DNA from 2 places in the Thalassospira sp. MIT1004 genome. Region 1 is predicted to be linked to the other one. Evidence: predicted binding sites of a transcription regulator. Region 1 holds the regulator's gene; the other holds the start of a gene.
What was found. Region 1 encodes PhoB, which activates phosphate uptake and scavenging genes when phosphate is short. Its sites were predicted from a motif close to TNTCATAAAACTGTCA; they were not measured.

Region 1 (7,481 bases):
AGAAGGTCATTCTTTCCGATCACCGTATCGATACGCTGGAACAGGAAGTGCAGGATTTTGCCGTACGTCTTCTGGCCCTGCGTCAGCCGATGGCAGATGACCTGCGACAGGTGGTGACCGCGCTTAAACTGTCCAACGATCTAGAACGTATCGGTGATCTGGCGAAAAATATCGCCAAGCGTGCGCAGGTTCTTAACCAGGTGCCGCCGATCCGCCCGGTTCAGGTGATCCCGAACATGGCCAAGCTGTGCCAGGAAATCATCAAGGACGTTCTGGATGCCTATATCGAAGGTGATGCGGAAAAGGCCCAGCGTGTCTGGGCGCGCGATCAGGAAGTTGACGATATGTACAATTCCCTGTTCCGTGAACTGCTGACCTATATGATGGAAGATCCGCGTAACATCACGGCATCGACCCATCTGCTGTTTATCGCCAAGAATATCGAACGTATTGGCGATCATGCGACCAACATTGCCGAAACGATCTATTACCGGATCAAGGGCGAAGACCTGCCGATGGATACTCGGCCAAAAAATGACGCGGCGAACTTTGCCGTCGTAGAACCGAATGAGTGACACTGGAGCATAGGAAGATGGACCCAACGGTTCTTATCGTCGAGGACGAAGCTGCAATCGTAACCATGTTGCGCTACAACCTCGAACGCGAGGGGATGCAGGTTGTCGAAGCCGGGGACGGTGACGAAGCGTTGAAAATTCTGGCCGAAACCCATGTCGATCTGGTCCTTCTGGACTGGATACTGCCGGTGATGTCAGGGATCGAGGTTTGCCGCCAGATCCGCCGGAAGCCTGAAAGCCGCGATTTGCCGGTGATCATGGTTACGGCGCGTGGCGAAGAAGGCGACCGCATCCGCGGCCTTGATACCGGGGCCGATGATTATGTAACCAAGCCGTTTGCGATTGGTGAATTGCTGGCCCGTATTCGCGCACTTCTGCGTCGATCCGGTCCGGCGCAACCACAAGGGCAGTTGATCTATTCCGATATCGAAATGGATCTGGCCGCCCATCGTGTCAGTCGTAACGGCAAGGCTATCCATCTTGGCCCAACCGAATTCCGTCTGCTGCGTTATTTCCTGGAACATCCGGGGCGGGTTTTCTCGCGCGAGCAGCTTCTGAATGCGGTTTGGGGGCCGAATATCTATGTCGAAACCCGCACGGTTGACGTTCACATTCGTCGTCTGCGCAAGGCATTGAATGACGTCAAGGGAACGCGCGATGTGATCCGCACGGTTCGTGCTGCTGGCTATGCACTGGATGTCGAAGCCGCTTGATTGCGGTTATTCTGGAAGACGAAACGAAAGACCCCCATTCTCGTGATGGGGGTCTTTGTGTTTCAGGTGCTTTTCCTGGATTTTGCCGGTTTGGCAGTTTTTTGTGCCTGGTCTTCGGTTTTTTGGCGCGCGGTGCGCGGGGCAAGTTCGTTCATCAGCAGCATATCGGCACGCCGGAACTTGGCTATTTCGATATCGATATCTTCCTGCGGGATATCGCAGGCCGCCAGAACGTGATCGGACAGGCGTAAACCGGTTTCAAGTACCTCGGGGATGGCCGCATCGGCACCACTGCGTGACAGCGGACCGATATGGGTGATGTCCTGGGCACGGGCAAAGATTTTCAGATGCGGATAATGCTGTCGCAGCAAGGCGACGGTCTTTTCGGTTGCGTGCGGGTTGCCCATGGCAACGGCGGCAATATGGGCCTGTTCGGTATGGGCGGCACGAAATGTTTCCGGTCGGGACCCATCGGCAAAATAAACAGGCAGACCTTCGGCTCGGCCACGCGAAACCTGTTGGGCATCGGATTCCAGAACGATAAACGGGATTTCCTTGGTGCGCAGCAGACGGGCCAGAACCCGGCCGACGCGCCCGCAACCAATCACCAGAACATGTTTCTGAATGCCGTCGGTTTCATCCGAGATCTCGCTTAGCTGATCGGTTTCCTTTGGATGAAGCTTCTGTTCGATGCGGTGGCCGAGCGAAATCAAAGTCGGCGTCAGACCCATCGAAATCGCAACCACCGGGATCAGCATCACGGCGATGTCAATCGGAACCGCCCCGTTCTGCGATGCCAGTGCAAGCATGACGAAGGCGAATTCACCACCGGCGGCCAGGCTCATGGCGACCCGAATTGAAGATGCACGGTTAAAGCCGATCAGCAGGGACAATCCGAAAAGAACCGCTGCCTTTATGACCAGAAGCCCGATCAGCCACAAAATGATCGTTCCGGCCTGACCGATGACCACATTGGCATTGACCGACATTCCCACAGACATGAAGAACAGCGACAGGAAAACACCGCGAAATGGCGAAATGTCGGCTTCGATCTGATGGCGGAATTCGGTTTCGGCCAACATTACCCCGGCGATAAAGGCACCAAGCGCCATTGAAAGGCCCGCGGCTTCGGTCAATGTGCTGGCAGCCAGAACGACAAACAGGGTCCCGATTGCAAAAAGTTCCGGGTTTTTAAGAGCCGCAATATACCGAAACAGTCGCGGCAGGAGATAACGACCGGTCAGCAACAATACAGCAACCGCCCCCACACCGCTTAGTGCGCTGATCCAGGGGCTGGTTTCGCTCCCGGCATTGCCAGCGGCCTGCACCATGATCAGGAAGGGACCAACCGCAACGTCCTGCAACAGCAGGATGGCAAGGGCTGCACGCCCGAAACGTGTGTGCAACTGGCGTTCATCAGAAAGCTGTTTAAGGATAATGGCTGTTGATGACAGGGCCAGTGCTCCGGCAATCACGATGGAGGCGGGCATATCGTAATTGATCAGCAGCAATACACCGAACATCACGGCCATCGTGACGCCGATCTGCAGGAAACCAAGGGTCGCGAACCGGCCCCCAATCACGCGCAGGCGTTCGCGCGACAATTCAAGACCGATCATGAACAGCAGAAAGACAATGCCAAGCTCGGCGACGGTTGAAATGTCTTCGCGGTCACTGATCAGGCCAAAACCGAAAGGGCCGATGCAAAAGCCGCCGATCAGGAAACCGATGATCGAGTTCGCACGTAATTTCTGTGCCAGCGGGACGGCAATCACCGCGGCGGTCAGGACAAGGAACAGCTCGAAAAGAACGCTGTGTGACATGATGGATTATGCGTCCGGCGCAGATAGGCGTGTAAAGGAAGTCGTTCAAATCAGGATAGCGGAAATACCCCTATGATTTCTATGGAAATTTCGCGTATGAGAGGGCATCTGTGATGGATGACACGTCTTAAGAGCAGGCGACCGCGACGATTGCTTTCGGTATGCGTGCCAGTGTGGGAACCGCATCACACCGATGTGACGAATGGTATTACGACGGGACGACGCAGCTTGCTATTCTACGTTCGCAATGCCATGTTCCGCTGGCCCGTAAAAGGGCATGGAACAATCAGAAATTTCCCCAAACGAGCAGGCCGGAATTGGAACAGTTCATCCCCTATTTGCAGATTATCGGTGGTCTTGTGCTTTTGACTGCCGGTGGTGAGTTCATTGTTCGCGGTGCTGTCGGTCTGGCGCTGTTGATGGGGGTTTCCAAGATCATTGTTGGTTTGACCGTGGTTGCCGCTGGGACGTCGGCCCCCGAATTTGTCGTGTCGCTGAATGCGGCGCTTGCCGGGTCGGGCGACATCGCGATGGGGAACGTGGTTGGTTCTAACATTGCCAATATTCTTTTGATCCTCGGCGCAACAGCGGTTCTAAAACCGATTACGGCATCGCGGACCATGGTTGTGCGCGATGGCGGCACCATGCTGCTGGGGACCGTTCTGTTCATCGGGCTTTGCATGTTTGGCGTTGTCGAACGCTGGGCTGGGGCGGTGATGCTGCTGGTTCTGGCAGCGATCTGGTACTTTACCTATCAGCATGACAAAAAAAGCCCGGGTGATGCCAGCCACCTGCATGAGGAAGAAGTCGACGAAGTCGGCGAAGTACCAAGCGGTTGGCTCAAGCCGATTGTTGCCACTGTTATCGGGATTGTCGCCTTGACCTATGGGGCGGATCTGCTGGTGGATGGTGGTGTTTCTGTCGCGCGTCAGTTCGGTGTGTCCGAAGCCGTCATTGGCTTGACCCTTGTCGCATTCGGAACATCGCTTCCTGAACTGGCGGCATCGATTGTTGCGGCGTTCCGCGGGCATTCCGACGTTGCACTTGGCAATGTTGTTGGTTCCAATCTTTTGAACCTGCTGGTGATCATCGGTGGTGTATCGCTGATTGCGCCGATTGCCGTGCCAGACCAGATTCTGCAATCCGATCTTTGGATCATGCTGGCAGTTACCATTCTTTTGCTGGTGGTCGGCTATTTCCTGCGCGGAGTGTCGCGGATCACCGGGATCGTCTTTGTTCTGGCTTATCTGGGATATGTTGCGAGTCTGGTTACGGCATGATTGATCTTCATGCCTGAAACGATAAATGCGGTTATGGACCGGCTGGCGGGTTTGATTGTAAGTTCCGGAATGACCAAACATAAATGACGGCGGCCGATATTTAAGGGGGCTGCCTTCCCCGGGAAGGGGCGCATCTTGATGAACGGGATGGAAACCAGATGACAGGGAAAATGCCTAAAACGGCTCTTGTAACCGGGGCTGCCAAGCGTATCGGACGGGCTTTATCGCTTGATCTGGCGACACAGGGTTATGATGTTGCCCTTCATTGCCATTCCTCGCGCAGGGATGCGGAACAGCTTGCCGAGGAAATCCGGTCCCTTGGTCGTCGCGCCTGCGTTATTTCCGCTGATCTTGGCAAGGAAGAAGACAGCAGCCGTGTCGTACGCGAAGCAACGGCTGCACTTGGCCCGATTGGTGTGCTGATCAATAATGCATCCACCTTTGAATATGATGATATCAGCACCGCCACGCGTGAGGGCTGGGACTATCATATGGAAGCCAATCTGCGCGCACCGTTTGTGTTGTCGCAGGATTTCGCCAAACGGCTGCCCGCCGGGCAAAAGGGCGTCATCATCAACCTGATTGATCAGCGTGTCTGGAATCTGACACCGCATTTCATGACTTATACCTTGTCCAAGGCCGGCCTTTGGACGCTGACCCAGACACTGGCACTGGCATTGGCGCCGCACATCCGGGTCAATGCGATTGGTCCCGGCCCGGCACTGCCTAGTGTCCGGCAAACACAGGAAGTTTTCGATCAGCAATGCGATCAGACGCCCCTGAAAATTGGGACAAACCCGCAAGAGATTTGCGACGCGGTACGATTTTTCCTTGCCGCGCCAGCCATCACCGGGCAAATGTTAGCGCTTGACGGCGGGCAGCACCTCAATTGGGCGCCCAGTGGCGAACAGAATATGCCAGAGGAATGATGCGTCGGGCTTGGGTTCCGGACATCTGGCCGCACCAAGCGCAGCACAAGGAAGACCAGACCATGACCGCAGGCCTTAAGCAGGACGATAACATTACGACACTGCCCTACGCAGATCATGCCGGCAGTTTGCGTCGTGTCTTCGTGCGTGACATGGTCGTCGAGACATCCATTGGCGTATATGATCATGAAAAACATGCCCCGCAGCGGGTGCGTATCAATCTGGACCTTGCCGTTCTGGAAGGCGAGGGTGTCCAGAATGACGATATTGCCACTGTTTTAAGCTACGAAGATCTGGTGACCGGCACGCGGGAAATTTGCCGTGACGGTCATGTGAACCTTGTGGAAACCCTTGGGGAAAAACTGGCCGATATGTGCCTGGCGGATCGTCGGGTACGCAAGGTAAACGTCCGAGTTGAAAAGCTTGATGTCTTTGACGACGTTGCCGCGGTCGGAGTGGAAATAGAGCGCTTTAATATCGCGCGCTGATCCCATCCGTAAATCTGCTTAAAATTTACTTTTGTTAACGGTTTTGGACGGGGACTCTGTGATTCCTCTAGGCCGAATCGCTGTCTCCCTTATGCACAAGCATCTGGGGGCATGGAATCAAAGGAAAATATTCTTTTTTGACTCCTGTATTACCGAATGTTTTCAGGTTGACAGTATTTTTTGTGTTTAAAAACAATAACTTAGATTGTTTGCTCAATAAATGTGCACTTCATAGAACGTTAAGACTCTCAAGGGGTGCAGCAAAGAGCCCCCCTATTACCCACAAACTTATCCACAGCCTTGGTGGACATCTTTTTTGGGTTGCGATTCTGTGAAGTGATGTTGCGACGTTAATCTTTTTGGGTATTGTCGGAAGCCACTTTGAGAAGTGACAGCCGTCACAACTTTTGATTTTTAATAAATCTGCCGGAGACGCCTGATGAAGCCTGAAACCCCCTCCGAAAACCCCGCTCGGGAAATCGGATTGTCGCTTGAAGGCGATGATTATGACGGGGGGGCTGCGCGCGGTGTCGAGGCCATCAAACATGCGCTGAAAACCATGCCGGGATCGGCCGGTGTCTATCGCATGATTGATGACAAGGACCGGGTTCTTTATGTCGGCAAGGCCAAGAACCTTAAAAAGCGCGTGGTGGCTTATACCCGTCTGATGCAGTTGCCGATACGGATTGCCCGTATGGTCGCACAGACGGTGCGGATGGAAATCATCACCACCCACACCGAAGCCGAGGCGCTTCTTCTTGAATCCAACCTGATCAAGAAGCTTAAACCGCGTTACAACATCCTTCTGCGCGATGACAAAAGTTTCCCCTATATCCTGATCACCGAGGATCATGATTATCCGCGCATCGTCAAACATCGCGGGGCACGGGCCAAGGATGGCAGTTGCTTTGGTCCGTTTGCGTCCGCCTGGGCGGTGAACAACACGATCAACCATTTGCAGCGTGCCTTTTTGCTGCGCTCCTGCACAGATGCCGTATTTTCCAACCGGTCGCGTCCGTGTCTGCTGTATCAAATCAAACGCTGTTCCGCGCCGTGTGTGGATCGGGTTGCCAAAGCCGAATATGACGCGCTTGTCGATATCTGCCGTGACTTCCTGACCGGGCGCAGCCAGAAAATCCTCAAGCAGCTTGAAAGTGACATGCTTGCCGCGTCTGAGCGGATGGATTTCGAGCAGGCCGCGATGTATCGTGATCGTATCCGTGCGTTAAGCCAGATCAGGTCGCATCAGGACATCAATCTGGAAGGCGTAGAAGAGGCCGATGTGATCGCCCTGCATCACGAAGGCGGGCAAAGCTGTGTTCAGGTCTTCTTCTTCCGCTCGGGCTCGAACTATGGCAACCGGTCCTATTTCCCGCGCCATGAACAGGGGGCGGAAATTGCCGAAATCCTGTCGGCCTTTGTCGGGCAGTTCTATGCCGATAAACCGGCCCCGAAACAGGTGCTGCTATCGCATGAGATCGAAGGTCAGGAACTGGTCGAAACCGCATTGTCGATCAATAATAACCGCAAGATCACCTTGCAGGTGCCCAAGCGTGGCGGTCGACGCAAGCTTGTTGAACATGCGTTGACCAATGCCAAGGACGCGCTTGGGCGGCGCATGGCCGAAAGTGCTTCGCAACGGAAATTGCTGGAAGATCTGGCCGATAAACTCG
Region 2 (7,481 bases), on a different contig from region 1:
AGTGTGGGGCCGATGTTCAATGACATGCGGGGCTGGCTGACATCGACGCTTGACTGGTTTTTCCTGTCGGCGGCGAATGTGTTTGTTCTGTTGTGCCTGTTTCTGATCGTCTCCCCGCTGGGCAAGGTGCGGCTTGGCGGGCAGGATGCGACGCCCGATTATTCCTATAGCGGCTGGTTTGCCATGCTGTTTGCCGCAGGCATGGGCATCGGCCTTATGTTCTATGGCGTGTCAGAACCGATTTCGCATTTCACCACCTCGATGGGGGGTGCGGTTGTTGGTGATGGCGGGGCCAGGACGGACTGGGCACCGCTTGGCGGGGCGATGGGCGATGCGGACGCGGCCTTTGACCTTGGCATGGCGGCAACGATTTTCCATTGGGGCCTTCATCCGTGGGCGATTTATGCCACCGTGGCGCTCGCACTTGCGCTGTTTTCGTTTAACAAGGGCCTGCCATTGACCATGCGGTCGGTATTTTATCCGGTCTTTGGCGAGCGTGTCTGGGGCTGGACCGGGCACGTGATTGATATCATGGCGGTGTTTGCCACCCTGTTCGGGCTTGCGACGTCGCTTGGTTTTGGGGCGGAACAGGCCAATGCCGGGCTTCAATTCCTGTTCGGGTTACCGGAATCCGACGGATCGAAGGTGTTCCTGATCATCGGGATTACCGGCATTGCGCTGATTTCTGTCCTTGCCGGGCTTGATGCCGGGGTCAAGCGGCTTTCGGAAATCAATATGGTTCTGGCGGCATTGCTTTTGCTGTTTGTCGTGCTGGTCGGGCCGACGATGGATATCATCAAGGGCTTTTTCACGAGCCTTGTCGCCTATGTCGAATATCTGCCGGCGCTTTCGAACCCGATCGGGCGCGAGGATGCCAATTTCAGCCAGGGCTGGACGTCATTCTATTGGGCGTGGTGGATTTCGTGGTCGCCGTTTGTCGGCATGTTCATTGCGCGCGTATCGCGGGGCCGGACGGTGCGGGAATTCATTACCTGTGTTCTGATCATTCCGTCGCTGGTTTGTGTGCTGTGGATGACCGCATTTGGCGGGACGGCGGTGCATATGGTCAATGAAGGTGTTCAGGCGATTGCCGATGCCGCCCTTCCGATCAAGCTTTTCACCATGCTTGAACAATTGCCGTTGCACTCGATCACGTCCTTTATCGGCATTGTTCTGGTGATCGTGTTCTTTGTCACGTCATCGGATTCCGGGTCGCTGGTGATTGATACGATTACCGCAGGCGGCAAGGTCGACGCCCCGGTGCCCCAGCGTATATTCTGGTGCACGTTTGAAGGGCTGGTTGCGATTGCGCTGCTGCTTGGCGGCGGATTGGGAGCCTTGCAGGCGATGGCGGTTTCAACCGGTTTCCCGTTTGCGATCATTCTTCTGCTGGCGTGTTATTCGATCATTCAGGGATTGCGCAGCGAGCCACGATAAGCGGAAGACGGATAGACGTAAAAAGGGGCGCAAAACAATGCGCCCCTTTTGTGCGGGTGTTGGCCGGTTTACGGTTTGATCTGCTCGAATGTCATGATTGACTTGTTGCTGGCGTCGACCAGCATCAGATCGTCGTCCTGCAATTTCCAGCCTTTGACATCGGCCATGGCGGCGATGAAGGCGTCTTCGATCTCCATCGCGTTTTCCATGCACATCATTTTGGTGCTGCCAAGCGGGGAGACATCAAGGGCGGTGTCGTTTCGGGTGTAATTCCCGAAATAGCGGTTGCAACCGGTCGATCCGGCAACCTTGCCATCCTTGGTGAAATTGATGCTGGCGAGGATCGGGGTCATTGGCATCAGGGTTTTGTCTTTGGCCTCTATCCGCATCAATTGCCAGTCGCGATCCGCGATGGCCGACCAGTCGGCGGGGGATTTTTCCTCGGCCGGTTTGGTCGTGGCGGCACAACCGGCAAGCCACAGGCTGCTGGCGATGCCAAATGCGGCGAAGGTTAAAGAGGTTGCTTTGCGCATTGGAAATATCCTGTGTTTGGAGGCTGTCCGGGTCTGAATGCCGTGTTTCGGGCAGCATGAACCATGCCGGGATACTCATACGACTTTGCGGCGAAATTTTAGCAGGGTTACAGCGCATTTTTATCGTTCTGTCGTAGGGGTTTGGCAGGGTTGCGGTGCACAAGACCTTTGCGCTTGGCGGTGCCGGGGGCTATGGTATCCGGGCCCGCCACCATCTTTAAGGTCATCATAATGAAGCTTTCCCTGTCTGACGCACATGCGCTTGTGTGTGATACCCTGCTGCGTTGCAAGGTTGATCCCGACAATGCCAGATCGGTGGCAACCGCCCTGATCACGGCCGAGGCCGCAGGCCAGGGCGGGCACGGTTTGCGCCGCGTTCCGGCCTATGCCGCGCAGGCCCGTGCGGGCAAGGTGGACGGGTTCGCCAAGCCGGTTGCCGATCAGCCGTTTCCCGCCGTGTTGCGGATTGATGCGCAGTTCGGCTTTGCCTATCCCGCACTTGACCTGATGATCGAACGATTGCCCGATATCGCGCGTAGTCAGGGGATTGCGGTGGCGGCAATCCATAAATCCCACCATGCCGGGGTGATGGGGCTTACCGTGGAAAGACTGACTGAGGCGGGGCTGGCGGCGATGATGTTTGCCAATGCCCCGGCCGCGATGGCACCCTGGGGTGGGCGTCGTCCGATGTTTGGCACCAACCCGATTGCCTTTGCCACCCCGATTGGCGATGGCGATCCGATCGTGATTGATCTGGCATTGTCAAAAGTCGCACGCGGCAAGATCATGGCGGCCAAGCAGAAAGGGGTTCCGATCCCCGATGACTGGGCATTGGATGCAGACGGCAATCCGACCACCGATGCGGTCAAGGCGCTTGAAGGCACGATGATTCCGGCAGGCGGGGTCAAGGGCGCGGCACTTGCCATGATGGTCGAAATGCTGGCCGCCGGGTTGACCGGTGCCCAATTCGGGCATCAGTCATCGTCGCTGTTTGATGACAAGGGTGCGCCGCCAGCACTTGGCCAGCTGGTGATTGCGATTGATCCGGTTGCAGTCGGTGGGGCGGGGATCATTGATCATTTGCGCTATATCGCAGATGAAATCGCGCTTGAGGAAACCGTGCGGTTGCCGGGGCGGCGCGGGCAGAATGCGCGCCGGGATGCGGAAATTCAGGGGCTGGATATCGAAGATGATGTCATCGCCGCGATTGAGGCCATCAAGTAAATCCATACGCGATTATGCGAAATACGAGACCCCGGCAGTTTCTTTCTGTCGGGGTTTTTCGTGATCTGGCTCGCCTGTATCGCTATTTGTGAACGCGGTCACAAGTAATAATTGAATTATTACACTGCTATTTCTTGAGGGATCATTTTTTTATTTGAAGAATATCTTGATGTATAGACAAGTTTGATTGTTGTCGGTGAAATGAAGGCGTCGTAATCATCGAACTGTAACATCATCGTCACCATAGAGTCGCGGTTTGTGCGTAGCTTCTTGACCAGCGAAACACAAGCAGGCGGACTTTAATGCTGGTCGTAGATATTTCCGGACTGAACAAGAGCTTCTCGCGCGATAAACGGGCATTGAACAATGTCAGTTTACAGGTCCGCGAGGGCGAGATGGTCGCGCTGATCGGGGCGTCCGGTTCGGGCAAATCCACCCTTATCCGTCATATTGCCGGTTTGCTGCGCGGGGATCGCGATGGTGGCAAGATCGAAGTATTCGGTGAAGTCATCCAGCAGAACGGCCGTATTGCAAGGGGTGCGCGCAAGGTGCGCGCCGATATCGGCGTTGTGTTTCAGCAATTCAATCTGGTCAGCCGCCTGACGGTTCTGACCAATGTTCTGACCGGGATGCTGGGCCGTGTGCCGGCATGGCGCGGGTCGCTTTGCCTGTTCACCAAGGCTGAGCGCATTCGGGCGATGACCGCGTTAAAGCGGGTCGGCATTGACGGGCATGCGATGAAAAAGGCGCGCAACCTTTCGGGCGGGCAGCAGCAGCGTGCCGCGATTGCGCGCACGATCACGCAGGGCGCACGCCTTATTCTGGCCGATGAGCCGATTGCATCCCTTGATCCGGCGTCATCACGCAAGGTGATGAATACGCTTGATCGTGTGAACCGCGAAGACAATGTCACCGTGATCGTATCGCTGCATCAGGTCGATTATGCCCGTGATTATTGTGCGCGCACGATTGCGATGCGTGATGGCGAAGTCGTTTTTGACGGTCCATCCACCGAACTGACGCCGGAATTCCTGCGCGAACTTTACGGCGAATATTCTTCCGAGCTTTTCGCACCTGCCCCGGATGACGTTCCGGCCAAGAGCAGGGTCGCGGAGAAGGATCTGGCTTTCGTTTCAAGCTAGATCAGGACGATTTCTCTCTGCCTTACATCTCTTTTTATTTCACCTCTACCAACCAACCTGACGGGGGACTTCCCATGATCCGCAAGACAATTGCATCCGCAGCCCTTGCTGCCAGCATGCTCGTAACCGGCATGGCCTATGCCGATGTCGAATTCAAGCCGCTTGAAAAAGACCCGGAAACCATCGTGTTCGGTTTCATTTCGACTGAGTCGAGTGCCAACCTGAAGGCACAGTGGCAGCCGATGATCGACGATATGGAAGAAGCGCTTGGCAAAAAGGTCGAGGCATTCTTTGCCCCGGATTATGCCGGCATCATCGAAGGCATGCGTTTTGGCAAGGTTCACGTTGGCTGGTTTGGTAACAAGTCGGCGATGGAAGCCGTTGATCGTGCGGGCGGCGAAGTTTTCGTCCAGACGTCCAAAAGCGATGGTACGAACGGCTATTATTCCCACATCATCACCCAGGCCGATAACGACAAGCTCAACACGCTTGCCGATATGCTGAAATGCGACGGCACACTTAACTTCGGTATCGGTGATCCGAACTCGACCTCTGGCTTCCTGGTTCCGACCTATTACGTCTTTGCGCAGAACGGCGTTGATCCGAAGAACTGCTTCAAGACCGTTCGCAACGCGAACCATGAAACCAACCTGATGGCGACTGCCAATCATCAGGTCGACGTTGCTGCCAACAACTCCGAACAGCTTGCGCGCACCCAGATGGTCAAGCCGGAAATCACCGACAAGGTCAAGGTTATCTGGACCTCGCCGCTGATCCCGTCTGATCCGATGGTTTATCGCAAGGATATGTCGCGCGAACTGAAATCCGAAATCAAGGCGTTCTTCCTTGGTTATGGTCGTCTGGGCAATGTTGAAGAAGCCAACAAGGTTCTTGGCGGCATTCAGGATGGCATGGGCAAATTCATGGAAAGCAGCAATGCGCAGCTTTACCCGATCCGTCAGCTTGAACTGTATAAAAACAAGCTGAAAATCGAGAACACCGCCGAACTGTCCGCCGACGAGAAAGCAAAACGCGTTTCTGAAATCGACAAGAAACTCGCAGAACTCGATATCCTGGTTTCTTACGAGTAACCGGCATCCGAACGGGGAGCCCCGCATAAGGGCTCCCCGTTTGTTTTTATTTCCCGGGAAAAGCACATGAACAGCAGCCTTTCGACATCGGCCGTAACCGCCGCAGAACTTCCGCCGCGCGATCTGAAACGTTCAGGCGCAAGTTTCCTTCTTTGGGCGTTCATTCTGGCCATTCTGGCCCTGTCCTGGGAGGGGGCCGACATGCGGCCCATGGCCCTGATTGAAAACAGTGGCAACATGGTCGATTTCGCGGACGGGTTTTTCCCGCCGGATTTCCTGATGTGGAAAACCTATGTCAGCGAAATGTGGATCACCATCCAGATTGCGATCTGGGGTACGGCGCTTGCGATTGTCTGTTCGATCCCGTTTGGCATTCTGTGTTCTGAAAACATCGTTCCGTTCTGGGTTTACCAGCCGGTGCGCCGCCTGATGGATTCCTTCCGCGCGATCAATGAAATGGTTTTTGCCATGCTGTTTGTTGTTGCGGTTGGTCTTGGTCCGTTTGCAGGTGTGCTTGCGCTTTGGATCCATACCACCGGCGTTCTGGCAAAGCTGTTTTCAGAAGCCGTCGAGGCGATTGATCCCGAGCCGGTCGAAGGTATCCGGGCCACGGGTGCCAACGGGTTGCAGGAGGTCATCTTTGGGGTGATTCCGCAGGTTCTTCCGCTTTGGATTTCCTATTCGCTGTATCGGTTTGAAAGCAATGTGCGGTCGGCAACCGTTCTTGGCATTGTTGGTGCGGGTGGTATTGGCATGGTTTTGTGGGAATATATCCGCGCATTTTATTACGCGGAAACCGCCGCGGTCATGATCATCATCATCATATCGGTTAGTCTGCTTGATGTGATTTCGCAGCGTCTGCGCAAACTGGTGACCTGATCCATGACGTTCAAGATTACGCAGGCCAAACCGGCAATGAAACACTTGTCGGAAGCCCCGACGATTGATCAAACGGCGGTTGTTGTTGATTGCGAGTTTGGTGTCTGGACCGAAGTTGGTGCGCGCACCAGCATCCGCGAAAGCGTGATGGGTGATTATTCCTATGTCGTCAATGACAGCGAGATCATCTATTCCGACATCGGAAAATTCGTAAATATCGCCGCCCACACGCGGATCAATCCGGGGCAGCACCCGATGGACCGGGCATCGATGCATCATTTCCAGTACCGGTCGAGTGCCTATGAGCTTGGCGATGATGATCCGGCATTTTTTGACTGGCGCCGGGAAAAGCGCGTCAAACTCGATCATGATGTCTGGATCGGACATGGCGCGATTGTTCAGGGCGGGGTTACCATCGGGATCGGCTCCGTCGTTGGTTCGGGTGCGGTGGTGACCAAGGATGTGCCGCCCTACACCATTGTCACCGGCATTCCGGCAACGCCGCTTCGGCCGCGATTTGATGCGGAAATTGTTGATGCGCTGCTTCGCATTTGCTGGTGGGACTGGGATCATGCAACATTGGCAGACCGGCTTGACGATTTTCGTCGTCTGCCGGTGCGGGATTTCTGTCTGAAATACGATCTGCGATAAATCGACATCCAATTCGAGGCCCCATGACCGACTATCAGCGTTATGCTGTTTATTATGCACCAAAAGCCGACAGTGATCTGGCGGATTTTGGCAATGCCTGGCTGGGGCGTGATCCGGCAACCGGGCGGGAAATTGACCGCCCGGATATTGCGGGACTTGACCGGGACGAGATCGCATCGATCACCGTTTCCCCATCGCGATACGGGTTTCATGGCACCCTGAAACCGCCATTCGCCTTAAAGGACGGGCAGACACGTGCGCAGCTTGAAAGCGCGATTGCCGACTATTGTGCGGCGGCGTCTTCGGTGACGTGTGGCCCGCTTTTGCTGAAATCGATTGGCAGTTTTATTGCCCTGATCCCGACTGCGCCGACCGATCAGCTTGGTGCGCTGGCGTCTGGTCTTGTGCAAGTGCTTGACGGTTTTCGTCAGCCCGAAGACGAAGCCGCGATGAATAAACGCCGTGCATCGGGGTTAAGTGATCGACAGGAAGAATATCTGGTCCGGTGGGGTTATCCCTATGTG

Region 2: the regulator PhoB is predicted to act here: its motif matches at 3,409-3,424, upstream of phnC (phosphonate ABC transporter ATP-binding protein).

Annotation. Positions count from the first base shown of each region.
Region 1 is NZ_MCAO01000011.1:343,645-351,125, reverse strand. It holds gene phoU (phosphate signaling complex protein PhoU) at 1-575, shown strand, start outside; gene phoB (phosphate regulon transcriptional regulator PhoB) at 593-1,288, shown strand; gene BC440_RS06385 (cation:proton antiporter) at 1,351-3,111, opposite strand; gene BC440_RS06380 (calcium/sodium antiporter) at 3,429-4,391, shown strand; gene BC440_RS06375 (SDR family oxidoreductase) at 4,550-5,320, shown strand; gene folB (dihydroneopterin aldolase) at 5,383-5,808, shown strand; gene uvrC (excinuclease ABC subunit UvrC) at 6,248-7,481, shown strand, end outside.
Region 2 is NZ_MCAO01000005.1:329-7,809, reverse strand. It holds gene BC440_RS02655 (BCCT family transporter) at 1-1,437, shown strand, start outside; gene BC440_RS02650 (META domain-containing protein) at 1,506-1,970, opposite strand; gene BC440_RS02645 (Ldh family oxidoreductase) at 2,202-3,194, shown strand; gene phnC (phosphonate ABC transporter ATP-binding protein) at 3,497-4,336, shown strand; gene phnD (phosphonate ABC transporter substrate-binding protein) at 4,411-5,427, shown strand; gene phnE (phosphonate ABC transporter, permease protein PhnE) at 5,494-6,306, shown strand; gene BC440_RS02625 (chloramphenicol acetyltransferase) at 6,310-6,957, shown strand; gene BC440_RS02620 (DUF1045 domain-containing protein) at 6,981-7,481, shown strand, end outside.